DNA from 3 places in the Cupriavidus nantongensis genome. Region 1 is predicted to be linked to each of the others. Evidence: predicted binding sites of a transcription regulator. Region 1 holds the regulator's gene; each other region holds the start of a gene.
What was found. Region 1 encodes sigma-54, which starts transcription at its own class of promoters, with help from an activator protein. Its sites were predicted from a motif close to TGGCANGNAANCTGCTTT; they were not measured.
Positions count from the first base shown of each region.

Region 1 (3,274 bases):
GTCAAGAGCGGCGAGGTGGTCGGACTGCTCGGCCCCAACGGCGCGGGCAAGACCACGTCGTTCTACATGATCGTCGGCCTGGTGGCGCTGGACGAAGGCGACATCGTGCTCGACGGCGACCACATCAGCGGCCTGCCGATTCACGAGCGCGCGCGCATGGGGCTGTCGTACCTGCCGCAGGAAGCCTCGGTGTTCCGCAAGCTCAACGTCGAGGAAAACATCCGCGCAGTGCTCGAGCTGCAGATCGACAAGGGCAAGCCGCTGGCCAAGGCCGAGATCGAGCGCCGCCTCGATGCGCTGCTCGACGACCTGCAGATCGCGCACCTGCGCAACAACCCGGCGCTGTCGCTGTCCGGCGGCGAGCGCCGCCGCGTCGAAATCGCGCGCGCGCTGGCGTCGTCGCCGCGCTTCATCCTGCTCGACGAACCGTTCGCCGGCGTCGATCCGATCGCGGTGGGCGAGATCCAGCGCATCGTCAGCTTCCTGAAGGCGCGCAATATCGGCGTGCTGATCACCGACCACAACGTGCGCGAGACGCTCGGCATCTGCGACCACGCCTACATCATCAGCGAAGGCACGGTGCTGGCCGCGGGCCAGCCCGAAGAGATCATCGCCAACGACGCCGTGCGGCGCGTCTACCTGGGCGAGAACTTCCGCATGTGACAAGCTGGCGGCCCGGCGCGGGCCGCCATGGCTGCATGGCAGGGAGAGCCAGCGGCGATCACGGCGCATCAGCGATAGCAATTTCCGTTCCAACATCGGAAAGATGCGCATAAAATAGGTCGCATGAAACCGTCGCTACAGCTCCGCCTCTCCCAGCACCTGGCCCTGACCCCGCAGCTGCAACAGTCGATCCGGCTGCTGCAGCTTTCCACGCTGGAACTGCAGCAGGAAGTCGAACAGGCGCTGACGGAAAACCCGCTGCTCGAGCGGGAGAACGACTGGATCGAAAGCCCGCTGCGCGTGGCCGCCGACGGCTCGGTCAACTTGCAAAGCGCGCCCGCGCCCGCCCCCGCCGAGCCCCAGGGCAATGGCGACGCCCGCACCGAAGGCGCCGCCGATGACGGCTACGGCGACAACAGCAGCGGCGACGACTACAGCAACGGCGACTGGAGCCTGGACGACTTCGCCCGCCGCCCGCAAGGCGACGAGGACGAAAAGACGCCGATGCAGCTGCGCGATGCCGAGCCCACGCTGCGCGAATACCTGATGGAGCAGTTGACGCCGCTGAAGATCTCGGCGCGCGACAAGGGGCTCGCCATCTTCCTGATCGAATCGCTCGACGACGATGGCTACCTGAGCGCATCGCTCGAAGAGATCTGCGCGGAGCTGCCCGAAGAACTCGAGTTCGACCCCGACGAAGTCCACGCCATCCTGACGCTGCTGCAGAGCTTCGATCCGCCCGGCGTGGGCGCGCGCAACGCGGCCGAATGCCTGGCGCTGCAATTGCGCCGCCTGACGCACCCGCAGCGCGAACTGGCGCTGACCATCGTCACCCATCACCTGGAACTTCTTGCGGTACGCGACTACACGCGGCTGAAGAAGGCCCTGCAGGTCGATGAAGTCGCGCTCAAGGCCGCGCATGACCTGATCCGCTCGCTGGCGCCCTACCCGGGCCACGCGTACAGCCGCCCCGAGGCCGACTTCGTCGTGCCCGATGTGTTCGTGCGCAAGAGCGGTGGCGGCTGGATCGCGCAGCTCAATCCGGATGTGATGCCGAGGCTGCGCATCAATGATATGTATGCCCAGATCCTGCGTGGCGCCAAGGGCGAAACCGGCACCGCGGGGCTGCAGCAGAAGCTGCAGGAGGCGCGCTGGCTGATCAAGAACATCCAGCAAAGGTTCGACACGATCCTGCGGGTTTCGCAGGCCATTGTCGAGCGTCAAAAGAACTTTTTCACCCACGGTGAAATCGCCATGCGCCCCTTGGTTTTGCGGGAGATTGCCGATACACTGGGTTTACACGAGTCAACCATCTCCCGGGTGACGACCAATAAATACATGGCCACGCCGATGGGTACTTTCGAACTGAAGTACTTCTTCGGCAGCCACGTGTCCACCGAGACCGGTGGCGCGGCTTCATCAACGGCCATCCGCGCCTTGATCAAGCAACTGATAGGAGCCGAAGACCCGAGGAATCCCCTTTCCGACAGTCGCATCGCCGAACTGCTGGGCGAACAGGGCTTCGTTGTCGCGCGCCGCACCGTCGCCAAGTATCGTGAAGCCTTGAAAATCCCCGCAGTCAATCTCCGCAAGTCTTTGTAGCCGAGCCCACCGCCTGCCTGGTGAGGCTCTTTCAGAAGGAGAAGCGCTATGAACTTCAAGATCAGTGGACACCACCTGGACATCACGCCGCCTCTGCGTGAGTACGTGGAAACGAAGCTGGAGCGAATCGTCAGGCATTTCGATCAAGTCATTGGCGTTAGCGTGCTGCTCTCTGTCGACAATCACAAGGAAAAGGACCGGCGTCAGTACGCGGAAATCAATCTGCATCTCAAGGGCAAGGACATCTTTGTCGAAGCGCATCATGAAGACCTGTATGCGGCGATCGACGCACTCGTCGACAAGCTGGACCGTCAGGTGATTCGCTACAAGGATCGCGTGCAAGGCCACGACCGCGAAGCGGTCAAGTACCAGATGGCCGCAGCGCAAATGCAGCAATAAACCCGTGCCCGGCAGCCCCGCAGAGGGCTGCTGAACCAGGATTCCACAGGCAAGCCGCGCCGCGAAGCGCGGCTTTTTTGCGCCCCGGGGGCGGTGCCGGCTGTGGCAGCGGAGCAAACCTTGTCACGCATGGGAGCCCGAAATGTTCGCAAGCGCAGCGCCAAGGTGTATGCTGCGCCATACAAAGAGAGAGAAATCGTGGCCGCATCCGCTGGCGCTGCACCGCACAAGGCAGGGGTAGCCGCTGCTCTATAATGGGCCGGACGTCCCCCCGCCCGCAGCGGCAGGGAGCCAGCCGCTGCCCGGCGGAACGATCCGCCCGCTAACTGAAATCCTGCGCATCGCCCATGAATCGTTTGGCCAAATTGCTGCCACCCGGCAACATCACCCTCGACGTCAGCGTCACCAGCAAGAAACGTGTGTTCGAGCAGGCCGGGCTCCTCTTCGAGAACAACCATGGCGTGGCGCGCGCCATCGTCACCGACAACCTGTTCGCGCGCGAGTCGCTGGGCTCGACCGGACTGGGCGCCGGCGTGGCGATCCCGCACGGGCGCATCAAGGGCCTGAAGCAGCCGCTGGCCGCGTTCATGCGCCTGGCCGAGCCGATTCC
Region 1 covers NZ_CP014844.1:670,490-673,763, reverse strand. The annotation lists gene lptB (LPS export ABC transporter ATP-binding protein) at 1-663, shown strand, start outside; gene A2G96_RS03060 (RNA polymerase factor sigma-54) at 787-2,265, shown strand; gene hpf (ribosome hibernation-promoting factor, HPF/YfiA family) at 2,314-2,664, shown strand; gene A2G96_RS03050 (PTS sugar transporter subunit IIA) at 3,012-3,274, shown strand, end outside.

Region 2 (3,274 bases), on a different contig from region 1:
CTGCCGTCGCTGTCGGTGGGCACCGGCACCAACAGCGTGATCGGCCGCGCGGTGGTGGTGCACAAGGATCCGGACGACTACAAGACGCAGCCCACCGGCAATGCCGGCGGCCGCATTGCCTGCGGCGTGGTGGCCGCGTCCTGAGCGCAGCACGCTCGGCCGGCGGGCCTGGACCACGCGGGTCCGGGCTCGCCGCGCTGCCGCACCCTCCTCAATCCCCCTTGAAGTTCGCATTGACCCGCTGGCGCAGGTAATCCCCCGCGCTGATCGGCGGATACTTGCCGCCCGGCCCCGCGATGGTCGCGCCACGGTTGGCCTGGCAGAAGAACGCCATGCTGTAGCGCGACCCCATGTACTCGCCCGGCGCGGGATTGCGGACGCGATGGAAGTTCGACGGCAGCCGGTCATCGCTCCAGCGCATCAGCATGTCGCCGATATTGCAAGTGATGACGGTCTCGTCCGGCTCGATCGGGGTCCATGCCTGCGCCGCCATCTCCTTGCCCGGGCATACCTGCAGGCCGCCCTGGCCGGGGCGCTGGAACAACAGCGTCAGGCAGTCGAAGTCCGTATGCGCGCCGGCGCGCCACAGGCCCAGCCCGTCGCGCAGCTCGGGCGGGATCGCGTAGTAGTGCAGCAGCCGCAGCGTGCTCTGGTAGTCCGGCGCGCGCGGATCGTGCGCCTGCGTGAAAAAGTCGCTGGCAAAGCCCAGCTTGTCGGCAAAGCATGACAGTACCTTCATGCCGACTTCCCAGCATTGCGCCTCGAAGGCAAGCATGGTGTCGCGGAAGCCTGCCATTTCGTCCTCGCCCGGCCACAGGCCATCCATGTGCGGGCGCGTGATCTGGTAGGACTCCTTCTGGTCCGGCGTGCCGGTGGAGGGCCGGACCTGCGCGCGGCTTTCCCAGCCGGCGTTGTTGGCCTTCTGCAGCGGGTATTGCGCCTTCACTTCAACGGGCAGCGCAAAGAAGCGCTCGGTCATGGCAAAGGCATCGTGCACGCTGGCGAGGTCGATGCCGTGGTTGGCGAGCTGGAAGAAGCCGACGTCGATCGATGCCTGCCACAGCGCGTCGGCAATCTGCGGCTTGCGCCGCGCGTAGTCGGACAGGTCGATGCGGCGGATCTCGCGCTGGCGGGTTTCGGAGCCGAACGCGCCCATGCGCGATTCGCGGCGGAGTTCGTCCAGGGTGCAGGCTTGGTCTGGCTGGGTCATGGCATTCCTCGTGGCAAGCGGGTCAGGGGACTTGCCCCGCGCCGGCCCAGGCATGGCCGCCAACGACAATGCGCGCCGGGACAGCGCGCTCCTGAGGCCGACGGTGCCAGCCTGCGCAACGGCGCGGGGCACGGACTTCAAGAGCAATTCCCGGCCAGCCCGCATGCGCATCGATCTGGCACGCGGCTGGTGAACGCTTCTACTCTTGCCGCCGCTCATGCAGGTTCCGGGCCAGCGCCGTACCTCGAAGACTCAACGGTTTTTGCGCTGCCGTGCTACGCCATGGCGCACGCCAGGGCGCAGTCTGGTGCATGGCGCAGCCGCTTGCGCCCGCCCGAATCGCGACGCACCCGACTGGGCATGGCAACATGGCGCCATTGCCGCAACCACGGGGCCCCGCAACCGGGCCGTCCCGACGCCCAATGCCATTGCCGACCCACGCCGCATTCGCCCCCCAGCGCCGCCTGCGCGCCAGTTCGCTGATGCTGTGCTGCGCCGCCCTGCTTGGCGGCTGCGCGCTGCCGCCGCTGAATCCCCGCACCGAATCCGCTGCGCTGACGCCGGCCGAAGCCCAAGCCACGCCGCTGGGCCAGGCGCTGGCCGGCGCAGTGGCACAGCACCCGGGATTGAGCGGCATCCACCCGCTGGAGAACGCCTACGCCGCCTTTGCCGCGCGCGTGCAACTGGCGCGCACCGCGCAGCGCACGCTCGACGTGCAGTACTACATCTGGCGCGACGACCTGACCGGCACGCTGCTGCTCGAGGCCCTGCACGAGGCCGCCGATCGCGGCGTGCGCGTACGCCTGCTGCTCGATGACAACGGCATTGCCGGCATGGACGAACTGCTGGCCGCGATGGACGCGCACCCGCAGGTCGAGGTGCGCATCTTTAACCCGTTCGTGATCCGCCACCCCAAGGCGCTCAACTTCCTGACCGATTTCCGGCGCCTGAACCGGCGCATGCACAACAAGTCGTTCACCGCCGATGGCGTCGCCACCATCATCGGCGGGCGCAATGTCGGCGACGAATACTTCGGCGCCACCGACGGCGTGCTGTTCGCCGACCTCGACGTGATTGCAGTCGGTCCGGCGGCCGGCGACGTGGCGCAGGATTTCGACCGCTACTGGTCCAGCGCGTCGGCCTACCCGGTCGACCGGCTGCTGCCGCCGGTCAGCGTGGAGCGGCTGCAGGCGCTGGTCGGACACGCGCGCGAGGTCGAGCGCAACCCGGCCGCGGCGGCCTACCTGGCCGCGGTGCGCGAACTGCCCGACGTGCAGCGGATGCTCGACGGCACGCTGCAGTTCCAGTGGGCCAGCACGCGCATGGTCAGCGACAATCCCGCCAAGGCGCTGGGCGAAGCCTCGCGCAGCACGCTGGTGGCGCACCAGCTGCGCGAGATCCTGGGCGAGCCGCAGCGCGAGCTCGACCTGGTCTCGCCCTACTTCGTGCCTTCGACCGGCGGCACGTCCTATTTCGCCGATATGGCCAGGCGCGGCGTCGCGGTACGCGTGCTGACCAATGCGCTGGAGGCCACCGACGTGGCCGCCGTGCATTCGGGCTATGCCAAGCGGCGCAAGGCCCTGCTCGAGGCCGGCGTGGACCTGTACGAGCTGCGCCGCGCGGCCGCGCCGCGCAAGAAGGAGGAGCGCGCCGGCCCCTTCGGCAGCTCGGGCTCCAGCCTGCACGCCAAGACCTTTGCGGTCGATGGCAGCCGGGTCTTCGTGGGCTCGTTCAATTTCGATCCGCGTTCGGCCATGCTCAACACCGAACTCGGCTTTATTATCGACAGCCCCGCGCTGGCGGGCCGGATCGAATCCACCTTCGCCAGCGTGGTCCCGCAGGCGGCCTACCAGGTCAAGCTGGACGAGACCGGCCAGCTCTACTGGCTGGAACGGCGCGGCGATGAGGTGATCCGCCACGATACCGAGCCGAACACCAGCTGGTGGCGTCGTCTCGGCATCTGGTTCCTGTCGATCCTGCCGATCGAGTCGATGCTGTAGCTGCGCGCTGACTCAGTTCCGGCGCTCAGATCTGGTCGATCAGGCTGCGCACCACGTCGGCCAG
Region 2 covers NZ_CP014845.1:1,375,765-1,379,038, forward strand. The annotation lists gene A2G96_RS27205 (superoxide dismutase family protein) at 1-144, shown strand, start outside; gene A2G96_RS27210 (isopenicillin N synthase family dioxygenase) at 212-1,210, opposite strand; gene A2G96_RS27215 (phospholipase D family protein) at 1,633-3,210, shown strand; gene A2G96_RS27220 (hypothetical protein) at 3,236-3,274, opposite strand, start outside.
Region 2: a site for sigma-54 is predicted at 1,427-1,444, ahead of A2G96_RS27210 (isopenicillin N synthase family dioxygenase). Genes of this name have one in related genera too.

Region 3 (3,274 bases), on a different contig from region 1:
CGTGGCTGTCGGGACTCGGCCTCGCCGCGTCGTGCGCGTTGGCCCTGGCAGGGTGGCTGGACCCTTCCTATGCCCAGGCATGGATAGCGCTGATGGCGCTGTGCCAATAGCGCCAACCTGCTGGCGCTGGGGCAGCGCAGCGGCTGTCGGGCCGGCAACAAGCGCGGCCACTGTGTAACCAATCCGCAGAATGTAGGCATTGCGCCACATTAGATGGCCACGCAGCGGGTAGAATCGCGCCTTCCGTGCCCTTTGCATCCTCCCTATAACAATGAGCCCCCGCCCGTCGCGCCTGCCGTGCATCGACGCCCTCAAAGCCGTCAGTTCGCAACTGATCGTCCTGCACCACCTCGCCTTTTATGGACCGATGTCCGACGCCGCCTACCAACTGGCGCCAGGGCTGGTGGACTGGCTCTATGACTACGCCCGCATCGCGGTGCAGGTGTTCCTGGTGGTCAGCGGCTTCCTGGCGGCGCGCAGCCTGGCGCCCGACGGACGGCTGGAGATCCGCCAGCACCCGCTGTCGCTGCTGTGGCGCCGCTACCAGAAACTGGTGGTGCCGTTTGCCGCGGCGATCCTGCTCAGCATTGCCGGCGCCGCCGTGGCGCGGCACTGGATGACGCATGACTCGATCCCGGCGTCGCCTACGCTGGGCCAGCTGCTCGCGCACCTGACGCTGCTCCATGACATCGTCGATGTCGACGCGTTGTCGGCCGGGGCCTGGTACGTGGCCATCGACCTGCAGTTGTTCGCGCTGCTGCTGGGCACGCTGTGGGCCGCACGCGCGGTGTCGCGCGGCAGGGCGCCCGCGGGGGTGGCGGTCAGCATCGGCCTGGTGGCGCTGGCGGCCGGGGCGTCGCTGTTCTGGTTCAACCGCGATGCCGCGTGGGATATCTGGGCGGTGTACTTCTTCGGAGCCTATGGCATGGGCACGCTGGCCTACTGGGCGTCCGCCCCCGGCCGCCCGCTGCTGCCGCTGGCGCTGCTCGGCGCGGTCGCGCTGGGCGCGCTGGTGCTGGACTTCCGTTTGCGCATTGCCGTGGCGCTGGCCACCGCGCTGCTGCTGGCGCTGGCGCGCCGCGGCGAATGGCTGGAACGCTGGCCGCGGGCGCGCGTGGTGGGGTACTTCGGGCGCATCTCCTATTCCGTGTTCCTGGTTCATTTCCCGGTGTGCCTGGTGGTCAACGCGCTGATGTCGCAGCTGGCGCCGGGGCAGCCGGTGCTGAACGCGCTCGGCATGGCCGCGGCCTGGATGCTGAGCAATGTGGCGGGTGCCGTGTTCTACCGCTTCGTCGAAAGCGCGCAGCCGTTCGCGGCACTGCGGGCGTCGCTGGGCGGCCGCCAGGACGCGGCAGGCGGCTCCGGCCCGGGCTCGGCCAGCCGCCCGACCATGTAACCCTTGCAACCATCGCCGCACGCCGTACGCGGAGCGCGCTTGCGTTACGCGGACGCGCGCGGCATCCGGGTGGTGCATGCAAGCCGCCGGCGTGGTGCCTTCGGCACGCCGGGCGTGCAAGGCACTGCCACGGACTTGCGTTGGACGCCACACACACAGGCGCAACACTGGCGTAAACGGGCATTGGGGGATGGCATAAAGGTTGCCTAGTATGGAATCGTAAACCTGACCGATTGGTCAGGATTCCATCGGGAACCGAGGGTGTCATGTCCGACCATATCGTCCTGACTTCGCACGCGCGCCGCGACAAGCCGGCCGAGCCGATCCACTGGGGCGCCCCCACGGCGGCGGAGCGTGGACCGGTGATCGCCAGCCTGGCCAATCCGGCGCAGCGCAATGTGATCGGCACCCACGCCGGCGCCTACGCCATCTACCGTGCCCTCGCGGTCGCCTCCGGCACGCTGCAGCGCGACCACCGTCCCGACCTGACCGATACTGCGCCCGCCGAGGCCATCGGCCCGCATCCGCAGTGGGGCGACCCGGACAAGATCGTCTCGCTCGACCCGTGGGGGCACCTGGTTTCCAGCGTCTTTGCCGAACGCATCGCCGCCGGCGTCGATATCCGCCCGACCATCGCGGTGACGCGTGCGCACATCAACATGCCGGAGCTGGTCTCGGCCATCGCCGCGGGCCGGCTCAAGCCCGACGGCAACCTGTTGCATGCCAATGGCGACGTGCGCGTGACCAAGGCTGCGGTCGACCCGGTGTGGTACCTGCCCGGCATGGCGGCCCGCTTCGGCATCAAGGAAAGCGTGCTGCGCCGCAGCCTGTTCGAACAGACCGGCGGCATGTTCCCGGAACTGGTCACGCGGCCGGACCTGAAGGTTTTCTTGCCGCCGATCGGCGGCATGACGCTGTATTTCTTCGGCGATGTCAGCCAGCTGGGCAAGCCCGAGACCCGCGTGGCCTGCCGCGTGCACGATGAATGCAACGGATCGGATGTGTTCGGGTCAGACATCTGTACCTGCCGGCCGTACCTGGCACACGGCATCGAGGTGTGCATCGAGATGGCGCAGCAGGGTGGTGTCGGGCTGGTGGTCTACAACCGCAAGGAGGGCCGCGCGCTGGGCGAGGTGACCAAGTTCCTGGTCTACAACGCGCGCAAGCGCCAGGCGGGCGGCGACCGCGCCGAGACTTATTTTGCCCGTACCGAATGCGTGGCGGGCGTGCAGGACATGCGTTTCCAGGAGCTGATGCCGGATGTGTTCCATTGGCTGGGCATCCGCCGCATCGACCGCTGGGCGTCGATGAGCAACATGAAGCATGGCGCGCTGGTGGCGCAGGGCATCGAGGTGGTCGAGCAGGTGGCGATCCCCGAGGCGCTGATCCCCGCCGACGCCCGTGTCGAGATCGACGCCAAGGTGGCCGCCGGCTACTTCACGCACTACACGCCGCCGGATGCGAACGAACTGGCCCTGGCAAAGGGCAGGGGGTTGAACGAATGACGAGGTATCCCGAGGACAGTGCCGGCAACGGACGCCATGACAACGGCTGGCTCAGCCCGGTGCCCGAAGGGCATCCCGCGGCGGCGCTGCTGTGTGCCGAGGCGGTGCGCACCCATTGCGCGGCGGTCACCGAACACGTGGCCAGCGGCGCGTCCGAACTCTTCACCTGGCACCCGGACCGTGTGCATGCGATTGCCGATTACGTCGCCAGCACCATCCGGCAGCGCTATCCGGACCTGCAGGTGCCGTACCACAGCCGCTGGCGCCATTTCGAAAGCGGCGGGGCCGACCAGCGCACCGACCGCTGGCAGGTGCTGTGCGAGCGCGCCGCGCTGAGCGGTCCCGAACACCGCGAGGAGCGCGCCCGCATCGG
Region 3 covers NZ_CP014845.1:914,994-918,267, forward strand. The annotation lists gene A2G96_RS25370 (acyltransferase family protein) at 272-1,396, shown strand; gene A2G96_RS25375 (GTP cyclohydrolase II) at 1,663-2,901, shown strand; gene A2G96_RS25380 (URC4/urg3 family protein) at 2,898-3,274, shown strand, end outside.
Region 3: a site for sigma-54 is predicted at 1,588-1,605, ahead of A2G96_RS25375 (GTP cyclohydrolase II). Genes of this name have one in related genera too.